DNA from 2 places in the Hoeflea phototrophica DFL-43 genome. Region 2 is predicted to be linked to the other one. Evidence: riboswitches for the same ligand, from Rfam matches in the RefSeq annotation. Region 2 holds a riboswitch; the other holds the start of a gene.

Region 1 (14,927 bases), 160 kb from region 2:
CTTCGATCCATGCCGCACAAACCCGGTGTCGGGTTCCAATTCGCCAATCAGCATCTTCAGCAGCGTTGTCTTGCCGGCACCATTGGGACCAATGATGCCCAGACAGTCACCGCGATTGATCCGGATCGAAAAATCGCGAACCACCGGTGCCTTGTCATAGACCTTGGATATCCCTTCCGCCTCGATCACCAGCTTGCCCGAGTCCCGGCCCTCCGCCACCTGCGCGTTGATCCGCCCCTGCGGACCCTTGTGGCCTCGGTGGTCCGCCCGCATGGTGTGCAGCTGCGAAAGCCGTCGCATGTTGCGCTTGCGCCGCGCGGTCACACCGTAGCGCAGCCAATGTTCCTCGCGCTCGATGGCGCGTCCCAGCTTGTGCTGCTCCAGCTCCTCTGCCTCAAGCACCTCATCACGCCAGGCCTCAAAATGTTCGAACCCCTTCTCCAGCCTCAACGACCGTCCTCGGTCAAGCCAGACAGTGGCGCGCCCGACGCGCTCGAGAAAGCGCCGGTCATGGGAGATCACCAACAGCGCGCCACGCGCACGCACAAGCTCTTCTTCGAGCCATTCGATGGTCGGCAGATCAAGATGGTTGGTCGGCTCATCCAGCAGCAAAATATCGGGTTCCGGCGCAAGCGCACGGGCCAGGGCTGCACGGCGCGCCTCACCGCCTGAAAGAGTCTGCGGGTCGGCAGCCCCATCCAGACCCAGATTTCCAAGCAGGTAACTCACCCGGTGCGGATCGTCGCTGGGGCCCAGCCCGGCTTCCGCATAGGCTTCAACCGTGGTGAAGTCCCCGAAATCCGGCGCCTGCGGCAGATAGCGGATCGTCGAGGACGGGTGCCTGAAGATCTCACCCGACTGCGGCTCGACAAGTCCCGCCGCGATCTTCAAAAGAGTTGATTTGCCAGAGCCGTTGCGGCCCACAAGGCAAATCCGGTCCCCCGGCTCCACCTGCAGTTCCGCTCCGTCCAGCAGCGGCGCGCCTCCGAAGGACAGTCTGATGTCGTCAAGTTTGAGAATCGGTGGCGCCATGGTCAGCTTCCGGAAAAATCATGCGGCCGGGCAAGCACAAGCGCCCGCCCGGATTGAAGGCTCGCGGTCATCGGACCGGTGACCACATTCGATATGGTGCGCGAGGCACCGAAAGCGATATCGGCCTCCTGAAGCGGATATTTCACGCCCAAAAGGCTCAGACCGCCAAGATCCGAAAACCCGATCACCGACATGAGCGACCCGGCAGGAAGATCAAGCGTCAGCGACCCTGGCAGCAACGGAACCGCCTCTTCCGTCCCCGAGGTCAGCACCAGATTGAGGCCGCGCTCGGCAAGGGTGACGGCCTGCATGAGATGCGCGAGCGCGTGGTCCGTACGTGCGCCCTGAAAGGCCCCGACCAGGATCAATCGGGTCGCACCACGGGCGATCGCCTCTTCGACGGCAAGTTCTCCGTCGGTGAAGTTCTTCTCCGCCGGAAACGCCTGCCGTGGCACGCCGCTATGACGTGCCAGCAGATCGTCGGCCGTGGAATCAAAGTCACCCACCCAGAGTTCCGGCTTAAGCCCCAGCGCCGCCGCATGCGCCATGCCGCCATCAGCCGCGATCGCACGAGCGCCCTGGACCAGGGTCCGGACCCGTTCATCAGGCACCAGTGCGCCACCAAGCAGGATTGCAAATGTCAGATCAGATTTCATCGCGGACAGCCAATAGCAGCTTTTGCCGCACTTGCCAGAGTTGGCGAGAAATTCTATGTCTTGTCTCGCTCTAACGGGGTGCCTGGCGTCAAAAACCGGGCTGAGAGGCCAAGTGGCCAACCCGAAGAACCTGATCCGGTTTGTACCGGCGGAGGGATTAGACGCCGATTACGCGCCTATTCCTGTTTTAACAACACAAGGAGGCGCGATCGATGCGCAAGACAAGCCTTTTTTCTGCTGCACTTGTTGCAGCATTCCCTTTCATTGTTCAGCCCGCCATCGGTGCCGACAGGGAACTGACGATCTACACCTATGACAGCTTCGTCGCGGAATGGGGTCCAGGGCCCAAGATCGAAGCTGCCTTTGAGGCCAACTGCGAGTGCGACCTCAAATGGGTCGGCGTTGCCGATGGCGTGGCGCTTCTGAACCGGCTTAAGCTGGAAGGCGAAAAGGCGAAAGCAGGCATCGTGCTCGGGCTCGACACCAATCTGGTCGCAGAAGCCAAGGCCACCGGCCTGTTTGACGCGCACGGCCTCGACACCGCAGCGATTTCGGTTCCAGGTGGCTTCGCGGATGATACTTTCATTCCCTATGACTACGGCCATTTCGCCGTGATCTATGACAGTCAGAGCATCGAAACGCCGCCGGCAAGCCTCAAGGATCTTGTCGAAGGCGATGCAGACCAGAAGATCGTGATCCAGGACCCACGCACCTCCACGCCCGGCCTCGGTCTGTTGCTCTGGGTCAAGTCGGTCTATGGCGATGAGGCCGCTGCCGCCTGGGAAAAACTCTCTGGCCGCGTTCTCACCGTCACGCCGGGCTGGTCGGAGGCCTATGGGTTGTTCACTTCGGGCGAAGCCCCAATGGTGCTCTCCTACACCACCTCACCCGCTTACCACATGGTGGTTGAAGACACCGATCGTTACCGTGCGGCCGAGTTCTCAGAAGGCCACTACCTTCAGATCGAGGTGGCAGGACTTCTCTCAAATGCACCCGACAAGGAGTTGGCACGCGAGTTCCTCGCATTCATGATGACCCCCGGCTTCCAGAACGAAATCCCGACCAACAACTGGATGTGGCCGGCAGCAGCAACCTCCACCGACCTGCCGGAGGCATTCGCAACCCTGGTCAATCCGGAAAAGACCCTGCTCTTTTCACCGGAAGAGGTGGCTGGAAACCGCGCAGCCTGGATTGACGAATGGCTCGGCGCCATGAGCCGCTGATTGTGGCGTTCATCCCGTGCTGACAAGCTCACTGACAGGACCTGAACATCACGCCGCCCGTATGGGCGGCGTGATTGCGTTGGTCGCAGTGGGCCTCGCCCTGGCCGTACCAATAGCCGTATTGATTTCCTTTGGAATCTCGAGCGGAGGCAGCAGCAGCGCGTCGGGCAACCAGAGCGCATACCTGATGCGCATCACCTGGTTCACGCTGATGCAGGCCGGGTTGTCCACACTGCTCAGTGTGCTGATCGCCATCCCGCTTGCCCGTGCGCTTGCCCGGCGACCCCATTTCGCAGGCCGGGAATGGCTGATCAGCTTGTTTGCGCTACCGCTCGGCCTCCCCCCATTGGTCGCGGCCCTCGGCCTGATCGAGATCTGGGGCCGCAGCGGGCTCGCCAATCAGGGCCTGGCCCTGTTCGGCGTCCAGACACCCTTCTCGATTTACGGGCTTAGCGGAATCCTGCTGGCACATGTGTTCTTCAACATGCCACTGGCCACCCGGCTGATCCTTCCGGCCTTGCAGCGGTTGCCGGGCGAGTACTGGAAAACCGCAGCCAATCTCGGGCTCGGTGGCTTCACCCTGTTTCGCCTGATCGAATGGCCGACGATGCGCCGGTCTGTAGCAGGCGCTGCGGGTCTGGTCTTCATGCTGTGTGCCACATCGTTCACACTCGTGCTGGTTCTGGGCGGCGGCCCGGCTGCCACCACCCTGGAGGTGGCGATCTATCAGGCACTGCGGTTTGACTTCGATCCAAACCGCGTGGTGTTGCTCTCAGGCATCCAGATCGCCCTCACGCTGGCAATCATGGCCGGACTGAAGCTTATTTCGGCTCCCACCGATCCGGGCAGCACCAAGGGCGGTGGCACAATGCGGCCCGATGTGCGTGGCGGATGGGCAACCCTGCCCGATGCCCTGCTGATTGGCCTTGGAGCGCTGTTCGTGGCCGGTCCGATGGCAGCGGTGGTCTTTGCCGGCCTTGCCGCAGACCTGCCCAGACTGCTTGGCGATCCACTGTTCTGGCGCGCCACGGCAACCAGCTTCGGCATTGGTGCAGCGGCGGCCTTGCTCGCCATCCTGATTGCAGGCCTGATGGTCCGTGCACGCCATTCCGCCGGCGATCCACCCACCAGACGAAGTCTGGCAATACTCTCCACATTTTCGGGAGCTGCGGGATCACTCACTTTGCTGGTCCCGCCGGTCGTCCTTGGCGCCGGCTGGTTTCTGATGCTCGGCGGCGGCGCGGGGCAACTCGCAGCACCTCTGGCAGCTATCATCACTGTCAATGCGCTGATGGCGCTGCCCTTTGTGATGCGGGTGCTCGAACCCGCCTATCAGACCGCCATGGCACGCAATGGCCGGCTCTCGCTATCGCTCGGCATCACGGGTTTCAACCGGCTCCGGCACATTGATCTGCCGGCCATTCTGATGCCGCTGACCACCGGCTTTGCTTTCGCGCTGGCGCTGTCACTGGGCGATCTCGGCGCAATCGCACTGTTTGGCAGCGATCGCATCATCACCCTGCCCTGGCTGCTCTATCAGAAACTCGGCAGTTACCGGACCGATGACGCCGCGGGACTTGCGCTTTTGCTGGGCATTGCGACCATGGGGCTCATCTTGATGGCCGACAGATTAGGCAATCCCAGCAAGGAGGAGAGGCGTTGAACGCCCCCGCAATCACATTCGACGCGGTTTGCTTCGGCGTCGGGAATCTGAGCGCGGAGTTCTCCTTCAGCCGCGAGGCAGGCAGCGTCACCGCCGTTCTGGGACCATCGGGCGCAGGCAAATCGACACTGCTCAATCTCGCCGCCGGCTTTTTGTCTCCGCGCAGCGGCGAGATCCGTCTCCACGGAAAACGGGTCAATGAGCTTGCTCCGGCCGAACGCGGTGTTTCAATGGTGTTCCAGGACAACAACCTCTTCGCCCACCTCGACATCCGCACAAATATCGGCCTTGGCCTCGATCCCGCCCTGCGGCTTGACGCTGCAGCTTGGTCACGTGTCGAGGCGGCTCTGGAGCGCGTTGACCTTGCCGGTTTTGGCAATCGCATGCCGGCGACGCTTTCAGGCGGCGAACGCCAGCGTGTCGCGCTGGCCCGCGCCTTTGCCCGCCACCGGCCGCTGCTGCTTCTCGATGAGCCGTTTGATGGCCTCGGCCCCGGTTTGGCCGCCGACATGTTGTCCCTGATGCTCGATATCCGCACCGAAGTCGGCGCGACCGTGATCATGGTCACCCACGATCCCGATGAAGCCAGGACGGCGGCCCAGCAGGTGCTGTTCGTCTCGGGCGGACGGATCACTGCGGATGCGTCCATAGCCGGCTTTTTTGAACGCCGCGACTTGCCCGATCTCGAGAAATATTTGGGCCGTTCCGCCACTTCTTGAGCCCGCGCCACATTTTGGTCGTGACTGCTTGCCACTGGAGAAGCAGTGTAAAGTAATATAAACCCGTCACTTCCGCTCCGGCCGCCGATGCTCCCAAGCCTCCGTTCCGGCAAGATTGAAACCGAACGCAGACACGGACAATGGCCAAGACTGCAGCGTCCAATTTGATCTTGATCGGCGCACCCAAACGCGCAAGCCTTAGATCGGCAGCCTTTTTCGGCACGGCTTTGTTGCTTGCCGGTTGCCAGAACCTTGGCGTGGATTTCTACGAGCCGAATCTGCGGCCATCGAACGTACCGCAGACGGCGGAAAGCGCAGGCGCGTCCGACCCGCGCACACGGATCGGCGCCAATGAGCATCCCCGGATCATCGCAAGCTATGGCGGCGAATATCGTGACGCCAAGACCGAACGTCTGGTGGCACGCATTGTCGGCGCGTTGACACTGGTTTCAGAAAACCCGCAGCAGGCCTACCGCATCACCGTGCTCAATTCGCCCGCTGTCAACGCTTTTGCGCTGCCCGGCGGATATCTTTATGTGACCCGCGGACTGCTCGCCCTTGCCAATGACGCATCGGAAGTGGCTGCGGTTCTCTCCCATGAAATGGCCCATGTCACCGCCAACCACGGACTTGAGCGCCAGCGCCGCGAACAGGAAGTCGAGCTCGCCGGCCAGGTCGCTGAAGAGCTGTTTTCCAATTCCATCGCCGGACGGCAGGTGCTCGCCCGCGGCAAGCTTTCACTCGCCGCCTTTTCGCGCAACCAGGAACTCCAGGCTGATGTCATCGGTGTGAGAATGCTCGGAGAGGCAGGTTACGACCCCTTCGCCGCCGCCCGGTTCCTCGAATCGATGGACGCGAATCAACGCTTCAATTCTGTCGATCCGGACACCGACACCAACCTGGATTTTCTTGCAAGCCATCCCAATGCCCCTCAGCGCATGCAGCTTGCCAAGAACCATGCGCGCGCCTTCGGTCCTGAAGGCGTCGGAGATCGCGGGCGCGACTACTATCTTCAGGGCATTGACGGCCTGTTGTTCGGGGACAGCCCGAATGAAGGCTATGTCCGCGGCACAGAGTTCCTTCATCCCGTGCTTGGGGTCCGCTTCTCGGTGCCCAACGGCTTCAGGATCGACAACAAGGCGGACGCCGTGCTGGCCACCGGACCTAGGGATCTAGCCGTCCGCTTTGATGGCGTGACAGACAAGAACCGGCAGGCTCTGTCCAAATACATCGCCAGCGGATGGGTGACCGGGCTGGACGAAAGCTCCATCCGCCAAACACGCATCAGCGGTTTGCCGGCAGCCACGGCACGCGCCAGCGCAGACAAATGGGATTTTGATATCACCGTGATCCGGTTCGAAGACCGGATTTATCGCTTCCTGACAGCGGCACCTCGCGGCAGCAGCGATCTGGAACCCACCGCCTCCGCAATAAGATCAGGCTTTCGTGTGCTGTCGGACCGTGAAATCCAGGCACTCGAACCCTTGCGGATTCGAATCGTCACGGTGGCTCAGGGCGATACAGTCGCATCCCTGGCCGCACGCATGCGCGGTGTCGAACGCAAGATGGACCTGTTTAGACTTCTGAACGCGATTGCACCCGGCGCCTCGCTGAGGGCCGGGCAGAAGGTCAAGATTGTCTCTGACAGATAGGCAGGGCCTCTCTTCGGAGAAACCTGGAGACCAGACCCCTAAGCGAGGCAGCCCCGCTCGGCTTAAAGGCTGGCGATTTCCGGCGTTTCACTGGAAAGCACTGCGCGAAGCTTTTCCAGAGCGCGGTTTTCGATCTGGCGGACCCTTTCCTTGGAAATTCCAAGCGTGGCTCCGAGCGCCTCGAGCGTCGCGCCTTCCTCTGCCAGCCGCCGCTTGCGGATAATCAGAAGCTCGCGGGGATTGAGCGTGTTGAGCGCATCTCCCAGCCAGGTATTGCGCCGCTCCTCGTCAATGATTGTCGAAACCTGTTCATCTGGAAGCGGTTCGTCGCTCTTGAGGAAGTCCATACGGTCGGACGATGCTCCGGACTCGCCATCCGACATCGGCGCGTTGAGGGACGAATCGGGGCCGGATAGCCGCGCATCCATAACCGCGACATCCTTGACGTGGACGCCCAGCGAATCTGCAATCTGAATGTGAATGGCGGAGTCGGTCAGGGTCGGATCATCCTGCGCCAGCCGCGCGCGCAAGCGTCTGAGATTGAAGAAAAGAGCTTTTTGGGCAGAGCTGGTTCCGCCCCGGACAATGGACCAGTTGCGAAGAATGTAGTCCTGTATCGATGCACGAATCCACCAGGTTGCGTAGGTGGAAAAGCGAACCTCGCGCTCAGGGTCGAAACGTGCAGCCGCCTCAAGCAGCCCGACGTGCCCTTCCTGGACCAGATCACCCATCGGCAAACCGAAATTTCGGAATTTCGCGGCCATGGAAATCACCAGGCGCATATGTGCCATAGTAATCTTGTGAAGAGCGTCCTGGTCCTTGTTGTTCTTCCAGGCGACTGCGAGATCATGTTCCTCGTCACGCTCCAGATAGGGCGCAGCCATCGCCGCACGGACCATTTGCCTGTTAGCCAAAGTCGCTGTCATGACACGCTCCTGTTCCAACTTGCTTCTGGTACAGTTACGCCGAAGAGCGGAATTCGGATCATCACAGCAGATGACATATCTGTGATCGCAGCACCTTCCGAGCGCCACATCTCATTCGAGAACCAGGTTTTTCCGGAAAGGAGATGTCTTTCCCGAACCGGGTTTCGGGCCATTCCCCTTGAGGTAGCGTATCAGAAACAGCAGGTTCGGAATGCGCAAAATACAGATACAAAAAGGCCCGGGCGCGCCATGCGTCCGGGCCTCAAATGTCAATCAAATCGAGATTTGATTACGCAGCTTCTTCCTGCGCGCCGTCCTCATCAGCGGCCTTGCCGCGCTTCGGACCCTTGTTCAGGTTGGTTTCAATCAACCGAACGGCTTCTGTGTCCGACATCTTGTTGACTGCGGCCAGTTCACGCGCCATGCGGTCGAGTGCGGCTTCATAAAGCTGCCGCTCAGAATAGGACTGCTCCGGCTGATTTTCTGCGCGGTAAAGGTCGCGTACCACTTCAGCAATCGAGATCAGGTCGCCGGAATTGATTTTCGCATCATATTCCTGCGCACGGCGCGACCACATGGTGCGCTTGACGCGGGCACGGCCCTGAACGACCTTGAGAGCGCGCTCGACAAAATCAGTCTCGGAAAGCTTGCGCATACCAATGGTCGAGGCCTTGGCGACCGGAACCTTGAGGCGCATCTTGTCTTTTTCAAAGTCAATCACGAACAATTCGAGCTTGTGGCCAGCCACTTCCTGCTCTTCGATGGCAACGATCTGGCCAACGCCATGCGCTGGATAAACGATCGATTCACCGGTCTTGAAACCCTGTCTCGTCGATGATTTTTTTTGCTGGGTTGTCATGCGTGTTCATTACTCCCTGTTACGGAAACGGACACTGGGAGCCGGGCAGGGGTTGTCCGGACAGGTCCTGAGTGCGCCCAGGAGCGCACCACACCAACAAAGCCGAGCCGAAAGTGAAACCTGCAGGTCAACAAAGAGACAAACGTCGAGAGGCTGATGCCGTTCCGGCAGCTACAGCGCTGCAGGAATATGGTCGCCGCGCGAAGGACGTTTGCTTTCGTTTTTTTTGCTTCTTGTTTCGCCCTGACGGCGCCTCGAAAATGTCAGCAAGAAAGACACTATCACAAAATATCGCATAAATCAATGATTTGCGAGTTCACGTCATTCGTACGCAAACAGGCTCGTCAAGCTATGATCATCCACACCGCAACGCAGCGGATCGGATTGTTGCAATGCAAAGAAATCGCAGCGCTTTGAACGCGATCAATCGCCTTCGCCAGGCTCGGCGGAGAAGTACTTCTCGAATTTGCCTTCCGTGCCGTCAAAGTCCTTGGCGTCGTCCGGTGCATCGCGTTTGACCGTGATATTGGGCCACTTGTCGGCATACTCGGTGTTGACCACGAGCCACTTCTCCATGCCGGGCTCGGTGTCGGGTTTGATCGCCTCGGCTGGACATTCCGGTTCGCACACGCCGCAATCGATGCATTCATCAGGATGAATGACCAGCATGTTCTCACCTTCGTAGAAGCAGTCGACGGGGCAAACTTCAACGCAATCCATGTATTTGCAACGGATGCAATTGTCGGTCACCACATAAGTCATCTCAGTCTCCTGCGTGTGGATGCGATCCACGTGTCAATGATGCTGCAAACTCTGAACAATCACTGTTTATTCGGGCTTGCCCACGCTGCTCAAGGAAAAATATTCCAAAGCCATGAACACACGTCAACTTCGGCGGTCAGGTAACGGCTTTGAGCCTGCTTTGCAAGATCTCAGGCGCGCCGCGCGCAAAGGTCGCTGCGAAAGGCGGACCTCGATTCTGGCAGTCTGCGCTCAATCATCAGTTTCGGGATTGCGGAACATGTCGATCTTGCGGCGGTCGCGCTTGGTGGGACGGCCAGCGCCGGGTTCACGCTCAGCCGCTTTCAACACCACCATCTTGTCAACTGCCGCAGGCTTCGGGGTTAAATCCTCATAAAGCAATTGTGCCTCTGGCGCGGGGCCGCGCCTGTGCCCGCATCCAGCGATGCGGAGGACCAGGATTTTACGCTCCAGCGAAATCGTCAGAACGTCATCGGGTTTGACCGCAAAACTCGGTTGGTCGATCTTGTCGCCATTGACCCGCACCTTGCCGCCCGCAACAAATTTGGCTGCGAGCGTCCGCGATTTGATCACGCGCGCGAAAAACAGCCATTTGTCGATCCGCTGTCGTGCCGCCTGATCCATGGGCCCTGGAACTATTTTTTAAGTTGGTCGCGCAAAGCCGCGAGCGCCGCGAAGGGTGAATCCGGATCGATCGGCTTTTCCTTGCGCGTCGGACGTTCGTTGTTTCGTGGACCGCGATTGCCGTCGCCGCCCTTTCCGAAACCACCCTTGCCACCACCAGGTTTCCCGCCCCCTGGCTTGCCACCATGCCGGGCCGGCTTGCCCCGGTTGCCTTTGGGCCGGCCCTCACCATCACCTTCGCCACCATGGCGTCGGCCGCCATCACGGCGTCCAGCTCCATCGCCCGCGCCGCGCTGGCCATCAGAGCGCCCACCGGGCCGCCACAGCAACACCGGTCGGGGCGCTTCCGCCTCTTCGCCAGCCACTTCACCGGACGCATCGGCGACAGAAGCCGGTGCAGGTTCTTGCGCAGCCGGGATTTCCCCGCCGGCAGCGCCCGCACCAGCATCGGCAGCCGCATCCGGTTGGGTTTCCGCCTGCCTATCAGGATTGACCTCCGCAGCCACAGCTTCGGCTTCAGCAGCTTCGCCCTCAGCCGGTGCAGATGTGGCACCCTCAGCGGCAGCGACCTCTGTCCCTGCCCCGTCGCTGCCATTCTCGGCAGGCTCAGGTTTCTTCAGTGGCCGGTCGGCCGCAGTGCGAGAGGCCACAACCTCGACCACGGGCCCGGCTTCTTTTTCATCCGTGGAGCCCGCTTGCGCAGCTTCCAGCGCGGCAAGATGAGCCTGCGCGTCTTCCGCCGGCACCGGGTCGGCGCGGTAACCCAGACCCTTGAGGATTTCTTCGATATCGTCCTGAGTCGCGCCGAGGATCGACAGCATTCCGGTGGTGGTGATGAAACGGCGGCCGTCATAGGCGGCTTCCGGACGCGCGCCCTGCGTGCCTGGTTTCCATTGCAGCGCTGGCCGGATCAGGTCTGCCAGCCGTTCGAGAATGTCAATACGGACTGCGCGTTTGCCCAGAAAGCGGAAACCGGCAAGCCGGTAGAACTCACGATCAATCGCCGTGTCGGTTGCCACCGAGGTGCGCCCAGCTGCCAGAAGCGGCGTCACATCACCGTATCCCGGCCTGGTGAACCCGTCATTGGCGAGCGCCCACAGCAGTGTCACAAGCTCCGCAGGCGCAGGCTTGAGCAGCGCCGGCATAAAGATGTGATAGGCGCCGAAGCGAATGCCGTATTTGCGCAGGCTGGCCCGTGCCGTCTGGTCGAGCTCCTTGATCATGTCAGCGACGTCGCGCCGGAACAGAACACCGAGGCTTTCTGCCAGCCGGAACGCAAGACCGCGCGCCAGGCCGTCGAGATCCTCGGCCCGCGCAAGATCGTCGAGCGGCTTGAGCACCATGGCAATGTGGTGATTGACGAAGCGGTCGATGCGGGCTGCGACGAGATCGCGCGCGCTGCCTGTCAATTGCTCGTCGGCAAGAAGGATCGAGCGCGGCTTGAGAATATGATCCCCGGCCACAAGCTTGGCTACCGGATCGCCGAGCCAACGCACGGTGCCATCCGCACCGATGGCAAAATCGGAATTGCCCGAAGCATGCAGCCGTGCGGCCCTTGCCTCGAATTCCAGCGCCAGCGCCTTCAAAGCGGCGGCGGTGATCGCCTTCGCATCAGGCCCTTCGGCAGAGCTATCGGCCATGAACCGGAAACCCGCCAATTGTCCGACATGGTGACCTTCAACAAAGACATCACCGTTTACACTAATTTCAGCTTCGAGCATCGCGTTCTCTCTCAGGCGCCTCATGAGCACAGATGTCCTGCGGTCAACGAAGCGTTTCGTCAACCTTTCATGCAGCGCATCTGACAATCGATCTTCGATTTCGCGCGTCTTTTCCTGCCAGTGTGTCGGATCGGCAAGCCATTGCGGCCTGTTCGAGACATATGTCCAGGTTCTAATTTGCGAAATTCGTGCCGACAAAGTGTCGATTTCTCCATCCGTGGAGTCGGTCCGGCGCACCTGTTCAGCAAGAAAATCCTCATTGACCGCACCGCGCCGGACCAGATCGCCATAGATCGTGGCGATCAGGTCGGCATGCTGCGCCGGTGCAATGCGGCGGTAGTCAGGCAAGGCGCAGACGTCCCACAGCGTGGCAACGTTTTGAGGCGTGCTCGCCAGATCCCGCACCTCGAAATCATTGACCAGGTGCTCGAGCGCGCGCTGATCGACCGCTGGCAAGGCACGGGTCAGGCCCTGGATCGCAGGCACTTGCTCGAGACTTCCCTGCAACGCCTTGAGCGACGAGAAATCGAGCTGCTTGGACCGCCACTGCAGAATCTTGACCGGTTCGAACACATGGCTTTCCAGCCGATGGACCAGATCGTCATGCAGGGGCGACACCTGTCCGGTAACGCCAAATGTCCCGTCACGCAGATGCCTGCCCGCGCGGCCCGCAATCTGGCCGAATTCAGATGCCGTCAGCTGCCTGTAGGAATGACCGTCGAATTTTCGTTCCTGGGCAAAGGCCACATGGTCAACATCGAGATTGAGCCCCATGCCGATGGCATCGGTTGCCACCAGATAGTCGACATCACCGTTCTGATAGAGCTCGACCTGGGCGTTGCGGGTGCGCGGGCTTAGTGCACCCAGCACAACGGCCGCACCGCCGCGCTGACGCCTTACCAGTTCGGCAATGGCATAGACCTCGTCTGCCGAGAACGCCACGATGGCCGAACGCCGCGGCAGCCGGGTGATTTTTTTCGATCCGGCATAATGCAGTTCCGAGAGCCGGGGCCGCTCGATGACGGTGATTCCGGGCAGAAGCTGCTCAAGAATGCCGCGTACCGTCAACGAGCCCAGAAGCAGTGTTTCCTCGCGTCCGCGCAAAGACAGGATCCGGTCGGTGAACACATGCCCGCGCTCAAGGTCGCCGGCGATCTGCACCTCGTCTATGGCAACAAAGGCCGCATCAGTCCGTTGCGGCATCGCTTCGACGGTGCAAACCGCGTAGCGCGCACCCGGCGGCGAGATCTTTTCTTCGCCGGTGACAAGGGACACATGCTGAACGCCGACCTTGTCGACCATGCGGCCATAGACTTCCCGCGCCAGAAGCCGCAGTGGCAGCCCGATTACGCCCGAAGAGTAGGATGCCATCCGCTCGATGGCGTAGTGCGTCTTGCCCGTGTTGGTCGGTCCGAGCACCGCCGTGACACCACGGCCCGAAAGGATCAGGGGGTTCGCATTGTTTTTGCTGGAAGCGGGCATCATTGTCCGTTTCAGGATCGGGGCCGCAGCCAGGACTGCAAGCACTCAAACATGGCGCATCTGATGCCCATTGCCTGTCGGGCGTCACATCAAAGCGGATTGCCCCGACAAACCATCCGGGCGCGCATGCCTTAGCATATCGGCAGGTTTGAAACAGCGCAAAAATTTATGCCCGTCTGGTCCCCCGCATTAACCTCTGGAACAGTGCCGGAACGAATCGGCGACGAATCATTGACTCGCTCTGATTCTGCTTTTGTTCACCGCAACATGTAGCCAGATTCAAACATCACCATACAAAATGCTGAATCACTCCGGACCGTTTTTGTTCCCGTTTGGCTGATACCGTTAACTTTTGCCATCGAGTAGGGAACAGCGGCCTTCATGGCTTCTCTAGCGGTTCCGGATGCATTAGCTTTTTGTTAATAATTCCAAATACTTCGTTAACCATATTGATGACGTTTCAACACTCTTGTTAACTTTCGGAACACTGGCGGAACGAATCGGCTACGAATCACAGACCTGCAATAGTTCTTGTTTTGTTCGACACAACATATGGTCAACTCGCCATTTTGAACCACTAATGTTCTCATTTGAGAAGGCTCTGAGAACCGCTTCAGCGACGCCGCTGTTAACCTTTGAGCCCCGCAACGACTGTCTCTTGTTCAGATTCAACACAAAACGGCCCCCGAAGGAGCCGTTTGTTGTCTTCGACTTGCCTGCGTGATCAGGAGAAGTACTGCCCGCCATTGGCCGAGATCGTGGAGCCCGTAATGAAGCCGGCGTCATCAGCGGCAAGAAACACCACCGCACGTGCAATTTCTTCAGGCTCGCCCAGCCGGCCAACCGGGATCTGCGGGATGATGCGCTCGTTGAGAACCTTCTCATCGATGGCGCGGACCATGTCAGTACCGATATAGCCCGGGCAAATCGCGTTGACGGTAATCCCGGCGCGCGCGCCTTCCTGAGCCAAAGCGCGGGTGAAGCCGATGTCACCGGCCTTGGCCGCCGAGTAATTGACCTGACCGGCCTGTCCCTTCTGGCCATTGATCGAGGAGATGTTGATCACGCGGCCGAACTTGCGCTCGCGCATCCCGCCCCACACCGGATTGGTCATGTTGAACAGCCCGGTAAGGTTGGTGTTGATGACTTCATTCCACATCTGTGGCGTCATCTTGTGGAACATACCATCACGGGTGATGCCGGCATTGTTGACCAGCACCGCGACCGGACCAAGATCCGCCTCAACCTGGGCGATCCCTGCAACGCAGGCATCATAATCGGCAACCGACCATTTGTAGGTCTTGATCCCGGTCTCGGCTGTGAACTTCGCCGCCGCATCATCATTGCCTGCATAATTGGCGGCAACAGTATAGCCCGCCTCTTTCAGCGCGACTGAAATCGCCGCCCCGATTCCCCGCGACCCTCCCGTCACGATTGCTACCTTACTCATACTGCTCCTCCTCCAGGATCACTTTCTGCAGTCTTATGTCCGCCCCTGCGGACTGTATTCTTGGGTGTGGCAAACCTCCGGTTCACCGCACCATTCTCGAAAAGATCTTAGTCGCGTTCGACACAGAGCGCCACGCCCATGCCACCGCCGATGCAAAG
Region 2 (14,927 bases):
GGCGCTAAGCTGCTGTTCAATGCCCTTTAGGAGAACGTCGGCATTGGGCCCACAATTGCCCATCCCCGCAACCAGTCTCATAACGCTATCAGCCGCCAGAGCCATCCGGCCTGCCAGCCACGCGAGTCTGGCCCGATCACCCCGGCCCCGCAAATAAACGCTTGTTCACCGGCCGCCATTGGTGCCAGTTTAGGGCTTGTATCAAGGGGAGAATTCTGTGTTTCACGGCAAGGTACTGGTGGCCCAGGGGGGCGGGCCGACGGCGGTTATCAACCAGTCGATGGTTGGGGCGGTTCTGGAATCACGCAAGTTCCGCGCTGTCGAGTTGATCTACGGCGCGGTCCACGGTGTGAGCGGAATCCTGGACGAGGATTTTTACGATCTGACCCAGGAGACCACCCACAATCTGGAGATGGTCGCCAACACGCCGTCCTCGGCGCTTGGTTCGACGCGCGACAAACCGGATCTGAAGTACTGCCAGGAACTGTTCAAGGTGCTGCGGGCGCACCAGATCGGCTATTTCTTCTACACCGGCGGTAATGATTCCTCGGACACGGTGCGCATCGTCAATGATGAAGCGCGCAAGGCAGGCTACGATCTGCGCTGCATCCACATCCCGAAGACCATCGACAATGATCTGGTCGAGAATGACCATACGCCGGGCTTCCCTTCCGCTGCGCGCTATGTGGCCCAGGCCTTCATGGGCATCAATCTCGACAATGCGGCGCTGCCCGGCGTCTATATCGGCGTTGTCATGGGCCGCCATGCAGGCTTTCTCACCGCGGCCTCGGCGCTCGGCAAGAAATTCTCCGATGACGGCCCGCACCTGATCTACATGCCCGAGCGCACCTTCGAGATCGACGGGTTCCTGAGCGACGTCAAGCAGGTCTATGAGCGCTACGGGCGCTGCATCGTGGCCGTCAGCGAGGGCATCCATGACGCCTCGGGTGAACCCATCATCACCAAACTATCCAGGGCAATCGAACGTGACGCCCATGGCAATGTGCAATTGTCGGGAAGCGGCGCGCTCGCCGATCTGCTGACGCAGAAGGTCAAGGACGAGTTGGGGATCACCCGGGTGCGCGGCGACACGCTCGGCTACATCCAGCGCAGTTTCGTTGGATGTGTGTCCGATGTCGACCAGAACGAGGCCCGCGAAGTGGGCGAAAAGGCCGTTCAGTACGGCATGTTCGGCGATCGCGACGGATCGGTGACGATCAAGCGCACCGGCCACTACTCGGTCGACTATGAACTGGTTCCGCTGGAATTGGTTGCCGGAAAGACCCGGACCATGCCCGACGAATTCATCGCGGCCTCGGGTCACGACGTCACCGACGCGTTCCGCATGTATCTTCGCCCGTTGCTGGGCTCAGGCATGCCGGACGCCCATCGCCTGCGCCCCAACAAGGTGCCGAAGATCCTGGCCGTCCGGTCATAAGGCCCCGCATCCGGGCGGGGTTGTGGTGTCCGGCCATGTGCATTTGGCCGGATGCGCGGCAGTGTGGCGTGGCGGCGTTGTCAGCCGCCTGAAAGCTCGGCCTCGAGCCGCGCGAATCCGCGAAACCTTATGCGGCCGCCCTGTTGGCGGGAGGTTATCCGGTAGCTTTGAAAGCGGTTCAGGAACCGCGTCAGGGCCACCCGGCCTTCGAGCCGCGCAAGGGTGAGGCCGACGCAGATATGTGGCCCTCCGGCAAAGGCCAGGTGACGGTTCGGCTTGCGGGCGATGTTGAAGCTGCCGGGATTGCCGAAGACCGCCGGATCGCGGTTTGCGGCGCCGATGCACAGGTGCAGGTTGGTGCCTGCGGGGATGGCAACGCCATCGATTTCGGTGTCTCTAGCGGCTTCGCGATTGCCGAACTGATTGGGCGAAGCCATGCGCAGCACCTCCTCGACACAGCTGTTGATCAGCTCCGGATTGGCGCGCAAACGGGCCTGTTCCTCGGCGTGATCATTGAGCATTGCGAGAGCGTTTCCGATCAGGTTGGTGGTCGTCTCGTGGCCGGCGTTGAGGATGAAGATGCAGTTCTGTATCAGCTCGATTTCGCTCAATTTGCCGCCCTCATCGCCGGCTGTCAGGCGGGTCAGCACATCGGTTTCCGGATCTCCCGGGTGCTGCCTGCGATGGGCGATGAGATCCTGCAGATAGGCCTTGAATTCAGCCACGGCCTGATTGCCCTGAGCCTGCTGAGCGGGGGTCAGCACCGGCTCCAGGGCCCCGAGGATCGCCAGCGACCAGTCGCGCAACGGCGCCCGGTCCGCCATCGGGACGTCGAGCAGGTTGCCGATGATCTGGATCGGGATCTGCGCTGCGAAATCCTCAATCAGGTCCGCCTTTTGCGGCAAGGCATCCAGCAGGGCGTCGACGGTGCCGATCAGGCCGGGCTCAAGCCGCGAAATGGCGCGCGGCGTCAGAGCCGAGGACATGATCCGCCGCACACGGGTGTGCAGTGGCGGATCATTGAACACCAGCGATGTGGTGTGATGCTCGAACAGCGGACTGTTCTCGCCGAATTTTGGCTTGAAGGCAGCGCGCTTGTCGGAGGTGAAAAGGCCCGTGTCCTTGTAGATCCGCTCAAGATCCGCGTGACGCGACAACAGCACCGAGCCGTCGGGTTGGAGGCACACAGGTGCGTGCAAAAGCAGCCGGTCGTAATGGGGAAAGGGGTTGTCGTGAAACCCGCCGGGCAAATTCTGCAGATCAAGCATGATCCATGGGTGCCGTGCTGATCGGCACATGTCAACGCTCAAGCCTGCCTGATCAGGCTGCGGGCTTCAGCGCTGCCTGATCAGCTGTCCGCCTGCCATCATCCGCTGACAGGACCCTACCCTGGCTCCTGGCCCTAGCTCTTGGTCTCTTCCTCATCTTCTTCCGGCAGCGCATGGCGCTGCATCAGCGGCAATTGCAGCAGCGTGAAGACGATAGAGAGTGGCAGGTTGCCCCAGACCTTGAAGGCGATCCAGAAATCGGTGGAGAAATTGCGCCAGATCACCTCGTTGACCACGGCCATCACCAGGAAGAAAATCCCCCAGCGCAGGGTCAGGATGCGCCAGCCCTCGGCATCGAGGCGGAAGGCGGAATCGAAGACGTAGCCCAGCAGAGACTTTTTGAAGAGCAGCCCGCCCAGCAGGATTCCGCCGAACAGCGTGTTGATGATGGTCGGCTTGACCTTGATGAAGGTCTCATCCTGCAGCCACAGCGTCAGGGCGCCGAAGACCAGCACGATAATGCCCGAGACAAGCGGCATCATCGGCAGGGTGCGGGTCAGGCTCCAGGAGACCGAGAGCGAAATCGCCGTGGCGATCATGAAACAGGCGGTGCCGACAAAGATCGGTCCGCCGATATCGGCCAGAAACGGCACCCGCTCGGCAATCCAGTCGCCACGCGCATTGGCAAAGAAGAAGACCAGAAGCGGACCCAGTTCCAGCGCCATCTTGAGGGCGGGATTGATGTGCTTGCGCTTGGGATCGTTGGGATCGCGCTCGAACAATGGAGCAGGATCCTCGCCGGCCACCTGTTTGTCGGGGCTCTTGTCGTTCATGTTGGCTCTCCAGCGATGGCGGAGGCGAAATCTGCTGCCTCGAAGGGTTCCAGATCATCTACCCCTTCGCCGACACCGATGAAATAGACCGGCAATTTGTGCTTGGCCGCGATTGCAACCAGAATGCCGCCGCGGGCGGTCCCGTCGAGCTTGGTCATCACCAGCCCGTTGACGCCTGCGACATTTTTGAAGATTTCGACCTGGTTGAGTGCGTTCTGACCGGTGGTGGCGTCGAGCGTCTGCAGCACCGTATGCGGCGCGTCGGGGTCGAGCTTGCCGATGACGCGGACCACCTTGGCGAGTTCGTCCATCAGCTCGGTGCGGTTTTGCAGCCGGCCGGCGGTGTCGATGATCAGCACGTCGGCGCCATCCGCCCGGGCGGTCTCGAAGGCTTCGTAGGCGAGCCCCGCCGCATCGGCGCCAAGCTTGGTCGAGACCACTTTCGAGCCGGTGCGATCGCCCCAGATCTTGAGCTGCTCGATCGCTGCGGCACGGAAGGTGTCGCCTGCGGCGAGCGTCACCTTGAGCCCGCCCGAATGCAGTTTTGCGGCAAGCTTGCCGATGGTGGTGGTCTTGCCGGTGCCGTTGACGCCGACCACCAGAATGACATGCGGCTTGTGGCTGAGATCAAGCTCCAGCGGCTTGGCCACCGGCTCAAGCACGCGGGCGATCTCGTCGGCCATGACCTTCTGCACTTCGGCGGGCGAAATGTCCTTGCCGTAACGGCCCGAAGCCAGCGCGTCGGTGATCCGCAGCGCTGTTTCAACGCCGAGATCGGCCTGCAGCAGCACGTCCTCGAGCTCTTCGAGCGTTTCCTCGTCGAGCTTGCGTTTGGTGAAGATGCCGGTGATCTGGCCGGTGAGCTGACCCGAGGTGCGCGACAGGCCCTGGCGCAGGCGCTGCCACCAGCCGCCCTGCGGTTCCGGCTCGGTCGGTGCGGGCTCCGTCGCGGTTTGCACGCTTGACACTTCGTCGCGGACGATAAGCTTTCGAGGCTCAGGCTCAGGCTCAGGCTCAGGCTCAGGCTCAGGCTCAGGCTCAGGCTCAGGCTCAGGCTCAGGCTCAGGCTCAGGTTCGGTGTCTGCCGCCGGTTCGGGATCTGCGGTCTCGAACGCTTCGGTGGCGGCGATCTGTTCGATGGCCGGGTCAGCCGCGATGTCGGCCAGCGTCACCTGATCCGGGGTTTCCGCAACGGCGCCTTGGTCCGGTTCCTCGCCCGAAAGCGGAGGTTCGCCGGAATGTTCTTCATCCTGGGGTTCAGGCGCGGACAGCGTGCCGTTGCCCGCCGTCTCCGGCGTGAAGTGCATTTCGCCGGGGTTGTGGGGGAAGGACTGTTCGGTTTCCGCGGTGGCAGCTGCCGCGGGTTCCTCAACGTCAGGATCCGGCGTGACATCAGGCGCAACGGGCTCTGGCCCGGGCGCGGCTTCTGTCTGAGCCGTGTCTGCTTGTGGAGTCTGTGCCGGCGAAGATTCGGGCGGGGCGGTTTCCGGCGGTGCTGCCGGCGTCTCCATCTGCGGCTCTGATTCCGGAGCTGGCGCTTCGTCCTTGGTCTTGCCAAAGGAGAAGACTTTCTTGATGAAATTGAACGCCATGCCGGAAGTGTGTCCTTTTCAGATCGAGCTTGCGGGGAGAGCGCTCAGGCCAGGTTGCCAAGCCGCGTCATGTGAAAGGGCAACGCGCTGTCCACCAGCCTTGCCACCCAATTCTCCGCCAACAGGCCCCTCTGCAAGTTCCCCGGTGAGCCGCTCGCCGTCCTGTCCGGTAACCCTGATCAGTGCCATCTGCCCTTTCGGCGCGCCGGGCGCAACCACCGGGGTGAAATTTTCTGTCCGGGCGATGCCGGAAAACTCGACCAGCGCCGAATGGATGCCGCCGGTCCTGGCCATCTCCCCGAGATGGGCGCGATAGGCTTTTTCGCCCGAGTCCCGCAGCCGCGCGGCGCGGGTCTTGATCAGGCCCCGGTCAAGCTGCGGCATGCGGGCTGCCGGTGTGCCCTCGCGCGGCGAATAGGGAAACACGTGCAGGAATGAGATGCCGCACGCCTCGATGATCTCCAGAGAACGGGCGAACATCTCCTCGGTCTCGGTTGGAAATCCCGCGATCAGATCGGCGCCAAAGGCAAAGCCGGGTCTGAGATCGCGCACCGTGCGGCAGAAGGAAACAGCATCATCACGGCTGTGACGGCGTTTCATGCGCTTGAGGATCATGTCATCGCCATGCTGCAGCGAAAGATGCAGATACGGCATGAAGCGCGGCTCATCGGCAATCAGATCCATCAGCGCGTCGTCAACCTCGATGGAATCGATCGAGGACAGTCGCAACCGCTGGAGCTCGGGGATCTGGTTGAGAATGGTTCTGGCCAGGGTGCCAAGGCTCGGCCTGCCGGGCAGATCGGCGCCATAGCTGGTGGCATCGACCCCGGTGATGACCACTTCCTGATAGCCGTTTTCGACCAGAGTGCGGATCTGGTCGACCACCGCGCCCATCGGCACCGAACGGGAATTGCCGCGGCCATAGGGAATCACGCAGAAGGTGCAGCGGTGATCGCAGCCGTTCTGGACCTGCACGAAGGCGCGGGCATGGCCCGCGACCGCCTCAATCATCTGCGGTGCGGTTTCGCGCACCGCCATGATGTCGTTGACGCGGATCTTCTCGCTCTGCGAGACGCCGAAATCGGGCAGTTTGCGGTAGGTGGCGGCCTCGCCCTTGGCGTCGTTGCCGATCACCGCATCCACTTCGTCCATGCCTGCGAATGTCTCAGGCTCGGTCTGCGCGGCGCAGCCCGAAACCACGATGCGGGCGTGGGGGTTGTCGCGCCGCAGCCTGCGTATGGTCTGCCGCGCCTGGCGCACCGCGTCCGCGGTCACCGCACAGGTGTTGACCAGCACCGCATTGTTGAGCCCTGCGGTTTCCGCGGCCTTGCGCATGGTTTCTGATTCGAAGGTGTTGAGGCGGCATCCGAAGGTCACCACCTTCACTCCGCTCACGCAAGCACCTCGTCGGCCTGCCAGGCGCCGGTCAGCGGGTCGACCCGGCCGGAGAATTCCCATTCCGCAGGCCCGGTCATGATCACGTGATTGTTCTCGCGCCATTCGATCTCAAGCGGACCGCCGGGAACATTCACAGTGACTGTGCGCCCTGTGCGTCCGGTGCGGGCCGCCGAGACACCGGCCGCGCAGGCCGCCGAGCCGCAGGCGCGGGTCAGGCCGGTGCCGCGTTCCCAGGTCCGGATGTCCAGTGTGTGATCATCGATCACCCGGGCAATCGAGATGTTGGCACGTTCGGGGAAGATCGGATGATTCTCCAGAAGCGGGCCAAAACGCTCGAGATCATAGGACCAGACGTCGTCCTTGACCCAGAAGACGGCATGCGGATTGCCGATCGCCACGGCCGATGGTGAATGCAGCACCGGCGCGTCAATCGGGCCGATCTGCAATTCGATCCGGGTGGTGTCGTGGAACTCCTCGGCCAGCGGGATCTTGTCCCAGGCAAATTCCGGCCGCCCCATGTCGACCGAGATCAGGCCGTCTTCGTGTTCCTCGGCGGTGAGAATGCCGGCCAGCGTCTTGAAGGTGAAGCTCTTGCGCCCGGTTTCCGACGCCAGCGCCTGGACCACACAGCGCGTGCCGTTGCCGCAGGCCTGGGAGCGCGAGCCGTCGCGGTTGAGGATGTCGATTCGGTAATCGACGCCGTCGAGATCGATGTCGTGGATCGCCATGATCTGGTCAAAGCCGGTCCGGTCCCCGCTCGCAAGCGCAATGGCTGCCTCCGAGGTCACGGCATCGCTGCGGCCACGCATGTCGATGACGACAATGTCGTTGCCCAGTCCGTTCATCTTTGCAAAAGGAACCGTCGATTCCATGTGCGCGCCTACCAGTTAACTTCCCGGCCTATATGGCTGAAAAGCGGCCGGATTACCAGTGTGCCGGACCTGATCTTACCTTCAGGCCGTCTGCGGAAGATCCCAGACTTCACCGACATGAAGCGGCCGGAAGCGCTCGGGCGCAACGCCCTTTTGGGCAAGCGCGGCATTGAGAACGTCCTTGGGGGCGTCACGCCCCTCATTGGTCAGCTGGAAGGTGCCCCAATGGTGGCCAAGCGCGTAGTCGGCACCCGAGAGCACAAAACCCTCGATGGCTTCTTCCGGGTTCTGATGCTGGTCCTTCATGAACCAGCGCGGCTCGTAGGCGCCGACGGGCAGGATTGCGGCGCGGAACTTGCCGTGGCGTTCCCTCGCATTGGTGTAGGGCCGGCCCTTGTCGAAGCCGGTGTCGCCGATATGCAGGATCTTGCCGCCGGACGTTTCGATCACGAAGGCCGCCCACAGCGCCATGGAGCGGTCATTCATGCCACGCGCCGACCAGTGATGGCAGGGTTCGAAATGGATGGTTGCTGGTCCGGATTTGACGGCCTGACCCCAGTCGCCGGTCATGATCTGCATACCCGGAGTATGGTTCTTGATGATGGCGTCATTGCCAAGCGGCGTGATCACCAGCGGATTGTGCGCCTGCCGCAGCCGCGCCAGGGTGGTCAGATCGAGATGGTCATAGTGATTGTGCGACAGCAGCACCAGATCGATCTTGGGCAGGTCTTCAAAGGCGACGCCCGGATCGATGATCCTTTTGGGGCCTGCAAAGGACACCGGGCTGGCGCGGTCGGACCAGACGGGATCGGTGAGGATGTTGATTCCTGCAGTCTGGATCAGCATCGTCGCATGACCCACCATGGTGATTCTCAACGCATCGCCTTCAACCCGGGCTTCCGGCTTTGCCGGTGCAAAGGGGCTTGAGGCGCTTGCAGGCCAGGTTTCGCTGGTCTCGCCAAGCTTCCACTTGAGCAGCTCCGAAAATCCCTTGGGCGCCGAGCCGTCGGGATTGAAGAACCGGGTCCCGTCGAAATGATCGCTGACAGGGCCGGAATGATAGGGATTGTTGGCGCGAATGAGTGCCATTGCGGTTCCAGAGGCGCCAAGGCCAAACAACCCTGCAAGCGCGGACATTTTGAGAAAAGAGCGTCGGTTCATGGTGTGAAATATGGGCTTTCTCAGAAAAGGATCAAGAGACTGGCTTGCCCGGTCCGCGCGCCGTTTCAGGCAAGATGTTGCTGTCTGTGGCAAAGGTTCTTTAGGAAAACTCGGGTATCTCTGACTTGGAGAGGCGCTCACAAACGCGCAACCAGCGCCCTCTGCCTGATTGGCCCAAGGAAAGAAGATGAGCTTCTCGACTCCGCTCCTCGTCGTGATAACGGTGCTGGTGATCCTTCTGATCGTCATAACCGTCCGGTCGCCACAGGCGCCGGGGCGAACCGCTTTCGGGTTGGCCGCCGTGGCATCGCTCTGGTGGACCGCCATGGTCGTGCTTCGCCTCAACAGCGATGACCTGACGGACAAGATAATGTTCAGCAGGCTGGCCTGGTTTGGCATCATGGCCACGCCTCTGTTCTGGTCGGCAGCCCTTCTTGACCATGCCGGCTTCAGCCAAGTCACCAAACGCCTGCCCATCACCATCATGTTCATAGTTAGCGCGCTGGCTGGCTTGGGCGCCCTGACGGATGGCTATCATCACGGGCTCTACACCGGAATCATCAACGAAGAACGGCCGAGCTTCACCTACGGATGGCTGTTCTACACGTTGTTGCTGGTGGCGTATCTGTGCATGATGCTGGCATGCGCGATGTCGATTTCGCAACTGAAGCGGGCCGCCCGTCTGCACAGAAACCAGATGATTGCGCTGCTGATCGCAACATGTGTCCCGTGGGCATGCAACGCGGCTTTCGTTCTGTTCGGGTTCCGGCTTTTCAACGATGACCCGACGCCCTTCGCCTTCGGTGCAACGGTGTTGTCCGTGCTTTTTGCCCAACACCGCGGAAAACTGTTCACTGCACCGCCCATTGCCCGGGGCATCATTTTCTCGGTTCTGCCGGATCCGATCGTCGTGCTTGCGCCGAGCGGTCTGGTTCTCGAAATGAATCCGGCAGCGGAGAAGCTGACGGGATTCAGCAACGAAACCGTGGGGACCACACTGCCGCCGTTTCACCCGCTGATGGGTCTTGTCGCTGCGGACGGGGGGCCCGGGACAAAGAAACCGATTGTTCACTTCGCCGCGATGGGGAAGATCTTCGAAGTCTCGGTTCAGCCACTGGAGCGCTGGGGCCGGCAAGGCAGCATCATGTTCGTGTTGCGCGACGTCACCGAGCGCGAAGCAGCGCAGCAAAGCCTCTCGGATACCGGGAAAGCGCTGAAACTGCGCCTTGAGGAAAATTTGCGGCTGCAGGAGAAACTGGAGCGGCAGGCTTTTGAAGACCACCTGACAGGTCTGTTCAATCGCCGTCACGCCAGCTCCACCATGCCGCCTGTACTGGCGAGTGCGCGCGAAGACGCGCCGGTTTCCTTGATCATCGTGGATCTTGATTACTTCAAGCAGGTCAATGACCGCCACGGTCATGATGTCGGCGACAAGGTGTTGCAGGCTTTTGCAAGGATCCTCAGTGACAGCTTGCAGGCCGGAGAAATTGCGTTCCGCTACGGCGGCGAGGAATTCCTCATCGTGTTGCCGGGCGCAGGCCGCAATCAGGCGCTGGAACGATGCAGTTTGTGGCGGCAAGAGCTTGCCGCGCTGACCATTGTAGAGCTGAAGGACGACCAGCTGTCTTTCTCTGCAGGCATAGCCTTCGCACCCGAGGCAGGCGCGTCGCTGACAGAGTGCACAAAGGCAGCCGACATTGCCCTTTACCGGGCAAAGATATCCGGTCGCAACACGGATGTCGTCTGGGGCGAGCATCTTGGCGGCATGAGCCGCGACGGGTCAACCGACAACCGCAATGCGGTCGAGCGCCGGACACACAGAGCCTGGGTGTGATGCCTGGCGCGCTGGATCGGATTGCCTTGCGCAACAATCTCCACGCATCCTTTCAAATCTCAGACATGGATGACGGTACGGCGCAGGCATTGCCGTTTTGAAGCCGGCTTAAAAAACCACGCCGCTTGACCAAAAAGACTCTTGCATTTGCATGCAAAGCCTGTTGAATACGGCTCACCACAGGGGTGCCGCGTAGAGCCGCGGCTGAGATGCGGGCGACAAGCCTGCGGACCCTCGAAGCTGATCTGGATAATGCCAGCGTAGCAAGGAGGAACCAGGATGTTCGCAGGCGCGCAAGTCTCCCTTTACCCCATGACCGACGGGTTCGTGGACGTGATCATGTCGTCACTCTCGGCGCTGGATCCCTATCGAGAGCGGCTCAGGATCGAGACCGACGATATCTCCACGCTGATCGTCGGGCCGCCGGAAGTGCTGTTTCCCGCCCTGCGCGATCTTTATGTCGCAGCCGCCGCGTCCCGGCAGCATGTTGTGCTGCGGGCAACGCTGTCGCGTGGCTGTCCCGGCGAGCCTGATGACCCGATCTGCCAGACCAATGCGCTTGCCAATCCTTCCGAACCGCTTGATTCGCGGCAGGCCGGGGCCTTGGCCGCTCTGGCTGAAACGCCACAAACCGGCGAGACGGCGCGGGCGCAATTCTCGCTTTATGTGATGGGTGCCGGCGACCACATGGCCGAAATCATGGGCTGCATTGATTTCCTCAAGAGAAGCGGCACGTTCGACCGGTCGAAAAATTTCTGCACCCGGCTGATCGGCGATTCGGGTCCGGTATTTGCCACACTGCAAGAGGCCTTCTGCCGCTTCGGCCCGCCGCAGGGCCATGTCACCATTGATCTGACGGTTTCAGCCAACAGTCCTTCGATCGCCTGATCCGATGGCCCGTTTGTTGTCCCGCCTGCCGGCGGCACGGTTTCGCCGTGTCCTGCCCGCAATTCTCAGTGTCGCGGCTCTGCTCGCGGCCTGGGAAGTCTATGTCCGTGCCTCGGGCATTTTGGCGCTGGTGCTGCCGGCGCCCTCACGGGTGATCGGCCAGATCGTGGCCAATCGCGAAATCCTGTGGGCCAACACGCTGCCCACGCTCACCGCAACCCTGACCGGGTTTGCCTGTTCGCTCAGCGTGGCGTTTGCGCTGTCGGTTCTGATCGATTTCATCCCGCGTCTCAGGCGTGCCCTGTTCCCGGTCTTCGTCATCAGCCAGACCCTGCCGCTGGTGGCGATCGCGCCGCTGGTGGTGCTGTGGTTCGGCTTTGGCCTGACCCCGAAAATCCTGCTGGTGGCGCTGGTCACCTTCTTTCCGATGCTGATCGCGCTGGTGGATGGCTATCACTCCACCGATCGCGATATTTCGGCACTGCTGGCGTCGATGGGTGCGTCGCGCGCCACGATCTTCCGCCGCGCCCGGCTGCCCTCGGCGACGCCCTATTTCTTTGCCGGCTTACGGATCTCGATCACCTATGCGGTGGTGGCGGCGATCTTTGCCGAATATGTCGGCGCCCGCGCAGGGCTCGGTATCGTCATTCTCAATGCCAAGAACAGCTTCCGGCCCGATCTGATGCTGGCCGCGGTGGTGATCAGCTCAGCGCTGACGCTGGCCCTGTTTGCGGCAACGGCTCTCGCCCAACGCATGGTGCTGGGCTGGCGTCATGCGGGGGCGGGTCAATGAGCGCGCTGATGCTTGCAAATCTGGCGGTCACACTGGGCGGCACCCCGGTTCTCGACAACATTTCCCTGAGCGTGGCCAGGGGCGAGTTCGTCTCGATCCTCGGGCCATCGGGCGCGGGCAAATCCACCCTGTTCCGCTTGCTCACCGGTGCGATTCGTCCCGATGCGGGCACGATCCTGGTCGATGGCGCGCCGCTTTCACAAACACAGCGCATATTCGCCTTCATGCCGCAGCGCGATGCGCTGATGCCGTGGCGGCGGATCATCGACAATGTCACGCTCGGCCTTGAGGTGCAGGGGGTGGACCGGGAGGCCGCGCGGCGTCATGTGCTGCCGATGTTTCCGGCCTTCGGGCTAGAGGGGTTCGAGCGCCACTACCCGGCGCAGCTCTCGGGCGGCATGCGCCAGCGCGCAGCGCTTTTGCGCACCATCGTTCAGGACCGCCCGATCCAGCTTCTCGACGAACCCTTCGGCGCGCTCGATGCGCTGACCCGGGCCGAAATGCAGCGCTTCATCGAGCGCAGCTGGAGCCAGGCGCGCTGGACCATAGTTCTGGTCACCCATGATGTGCGTGAGGCGGTGGCGCTGTCGGACCGGATCTACGTTTTCTCGCGTCGGCCCGCCCGGATCCTAACCGAATTCCATGTTCCCTGGCCGCGCCCGCGGCTGGGCGGCTCGTTGCCGCCAGAGGCAAGCCGTCTTGAGGCCGAGCTTCTCGACACCCTTCTCAACCAGACAGGAGACTGATCATGAAACACATCCTTGCAGCGCTTGCCCTGCTTGTTGCCTTGCCGGTGCAGGCTGCGGAAAAACTCACCGTGGCGCTCGACTGGACGCCCAACACCAATCATGTCGGCCTCTATGTGGCCCAGGCCAAGGGCTGGTTCACTGATGCCGGTCTTGATGTCGAGATCCTGCCCTACACCGACACCTCGTCGGGCACGCTGGTGGCGACCGGTGTTGCAGAGTTCGGAATCCTCAGCGCCGTCGGCTTTCACAGCCAGCGCTCGATGGGGGCTGACATGACAGCGGTGATGGCAGTGGTGCAGCATGAAACCGGGCGGCTGGTGTTCAACGGTGAGCGCGAGGACATCCAGCGTCCCGCCGATCTTGATGGAAAGATCTATGCCGGCTTCGGCAGCGCCTGGGAAAATGCGCTGATCTCCTCGATCATCCGGCATGATGGCGGCGAGGGCAGGTTCGAGACGGTGACGCTCGGCACCTCGGCCTATGAGGCGCTGGCCAATGGTTCAGTCGATTTCACCCTTGAGGTGCGAACTTGGGAAGGGGTGAATTCGGTGCTGCTCGGCCGCCCGCAGCGCGCCTTCAATTATGCCGATTATGGCGTGCCGGATCAGCACACCACCTTCCTGGGCGGCAATGCGACCTGGCTTGCGGCCAATCCCGCCACGGCCGAAGCCTTCGTCAAGGCAGCCCAGCGCGGTTATGAATTCGCCGCCGACAATCCGGATGAAGCCGGTGACATTCTGATCGCGGAGACCAACGGCATGCTGTCCAATCCCGATCTGGTCCACGCCTCCATGCAGGCGCTGGTCGATGGCGGATTCCTGCGCGATCCCGGCGAACCCGCCGGGCTGATCGATCCGGAGCTGATTTCAGGAATCACCGCTTTCCTGTTCGAAGCGGGGATCCTGCGCGACGCCAATGGTGACGTGCACAAGGCAATGCCGGATGTGTCGGGCTGGACCACCAACCAATATCTGGCGCAGTAGCTCGCGGGATCTTTGAGAGGTCAGCACCGGGTTTCGGCGGAGTATTGCGCGGGCCTGTTGAACAGCAGCCGCAGGTTCCGCTTGATGATGTTGACCCAGATCAGAAATGGCAGGCCCCGGAAGAAATCCGGAGCCGCGCCCTTGCCTGCATGGCCCAGCGTGCGCAAGGCGACAGCGGGCGTTGCGGGGAAAAAGAAGCTGCGCGCAGTGACGGGGCTGTTGTCGGTGAGTTGCCGCAGCGCCTTGCGGGTGGCGGTGGGATTGTTCCATTCCGCGTGGAAAACCACGCATCTGTGCTTGTTGATGATGAACACGGCATTGGGCATGCTGCCATAGGCCTTGTGCGCATGACCTTCCAGATCGTCGATGAATATGGTCCTGGTCTCGCCGTCGAACTGCTTGAGGCGGCGGGCGCAATGGGCCTTGTCGACGAAGCTCTTGTGCGCGGGGATGTTCGCGCCGGGATGGGCTTCTCGGACATAGAGCACGGCTGAAGTTGCGTTGGGGAATTCGCGCTGCAACGGTTCCATGATGGTTCGCCGACTCTGGAACAGTGGGCAGGTGATGCTGCCAAGCTCCAGCACCAGGAAATCTCCGGGAAAGTCGAGCAGGTTTCTGCTTTCGCCGTCGACTGTCTCGAGCGTGAAGTCCAGGGCCTTGTGCCCAAGGGCAGCGCCGGTTTGGGTGTCGAACTCGTAGTCATTGGTCGAAAACCCGTCGTAATTGTAATCCTGCATGTTCAGCTCCTTTCGGGGGCGTCCGGGCCTGTGCGCGCTGTCAGTGTTTCGGTGATTTTCCGCAAGGTCCGTAGGGTTGTTTCCATGTCGTCGACCGGGATTTCGGCGACGGCCTCGGCGATGAAGGCCTGGGCTATGGGGATCAGAAGGTGTTTGAGGTCTTCGCCGTGGCGGCTGAGTGTTATGATGCTGCGGCGTCTGTCGGCTAAATCCTCGGAACGGGTGACCAGGTCTTTGCGCACCATGGCGTCGATCAGCCGGGTGACGGTGGTCCGGTCCTTGACCGTTTCCTGAGCCAGCTCGCCTGGCGTTCTCGGCCCCTTTGCCCAGAGCATCAGCAGCAGCGCCCATTCTTCGGCGCTGATCGAATGGCCGGCCGCG

What was found. A riboswitch is a leader RNA that binds a small molecule or an ion and turns the genes downstream of it on or off. The one in region 2 is predicted to bind thiamine pyrophosphate.
Region 1: it holds a riboswitch for thiamine pyrophosphate, as region 2 does, so the genes downstream of both, thiB (thiamine ABC transporter substrate binding subunit) here and HPDFL43_RS20580 (YkoF family thiamine/hydroxymethylpyrimidine-binding protein) in region 2, are expected to answer to the same signal.

Annotation. Positions count from the first base shown of each region.
Region 1 covers NZ_CM002917.1:4,177,351-4,192,277, forward strand. Annotated here, with positions in the region: gene HPDFL43_RS19775 (ABC-F family ATP-binding cassette domain-containing protein) at 1-1,032, opposite strand, end outside; gene HPDFL43_RS19780 (thiamine diphosphokinase) at 1,035-1,688, opposite strand; TPP riboswitch at 1,753-1,862, shown strand; gene thiB (thiamine ABC transporter substrate binding subunit) at 1,901-2,911, shown strand; gene thiP (thiamine/thiamine pyrophosphate ABC transporter permease) at 2,973-4,574, shown strand; gene HPDFL43_RS19795 (thiamine ABC transporter ATP-binding protein) at 4,571-5,293, shown strand; gene HPDFL43_RS19800 (M48 family metalloprotease) at 5,434-6,945, shown strand; gene HPDFL43_RS19805 (RNA polymerase factor sigma-32) at 7,008-7,871, opposite strand; gene HPDFL43_RS19810 (CarD family transcriptional regulator) at 8,161-8,730, opposite strand; gene fdxA (ferredoxin FdxA) at 9,154-9,492, opposite strand; gene HPDFL43_RS19820 (RNA-binding S4 domain-containing protein) at 9,724-10,116, opposite strand; gene HPDFL43_RS19825 (helicase-related protein) at 10,128-13,322, opposite strand; gene phbB (acetoacetyl-CoA reductase) at 14,044-14,769, opposite strand; gene HPDFL43_RS19835 (acetyl-CoA C-acetyltransferase) at 14,877-14,927, opposite strand, start outside.
Region 2 covers NZ_CM002917.1:4,342,287-4,357,213, reverse strand. Annotated here, with positions in the region: gene HPDFL43_RS20620 (6-phosphofructokinase) at 218-1,438, shown strand; gene HPDFL43_RS20615 (cytochrome P450) at 1,519-2,706, opposite strand; gene HPDFL43_RS20610 (septation protein A) at 2,841-3,539, opposite strand; gene ftsY (signal recognition particle-docking protein FtsY) at 3,536-5,131, opposite strand; gene mtaB (tRNA (N(6)-L-threonylcarbamoyladenosine(37)-C(2))-methylthiotransferase MtaB) at 5,150-6,526, opposite strand; gene dapF (diaminopimelate epimerase) at 6,523-7,401, opposite strand; gene HPDFL43_RS20590 (MBL fold metallo-hydrolase) at 7,483-8,538, opposite strand; gene HPDFL43_RS20585 (diguanylate cyclase) at 8,750-10,396, shown strand; TPP riboswitch at 10,568-10,681, shown strand; gene HPDFL43_RS20580 (YkoF family thiamine/hydroxymethylpyrimidine-binding protein) at 10,676-11,284, shown strand; gene HPDFL43_RS20575 (ABC transporter permease) at 11,289-12,077, shown strand; gene HPDFL43_RS20570 (ABC transporter ATP-binding protein) at 12,074-12,823, shown strand; gene HPDFL43_RS20565 (ABC transporter substrate-binding protein) at 12,826-13,809, shown strand; gene HPDFL43_RS21520 (deiodinase-like protein) at 13,830-14,546, opposite strand; gene HPDFL43_RS20555 (MarR family winged helix-turn-helix transcriptional regulator) at 14,549-14,927, opposite strand, start outside.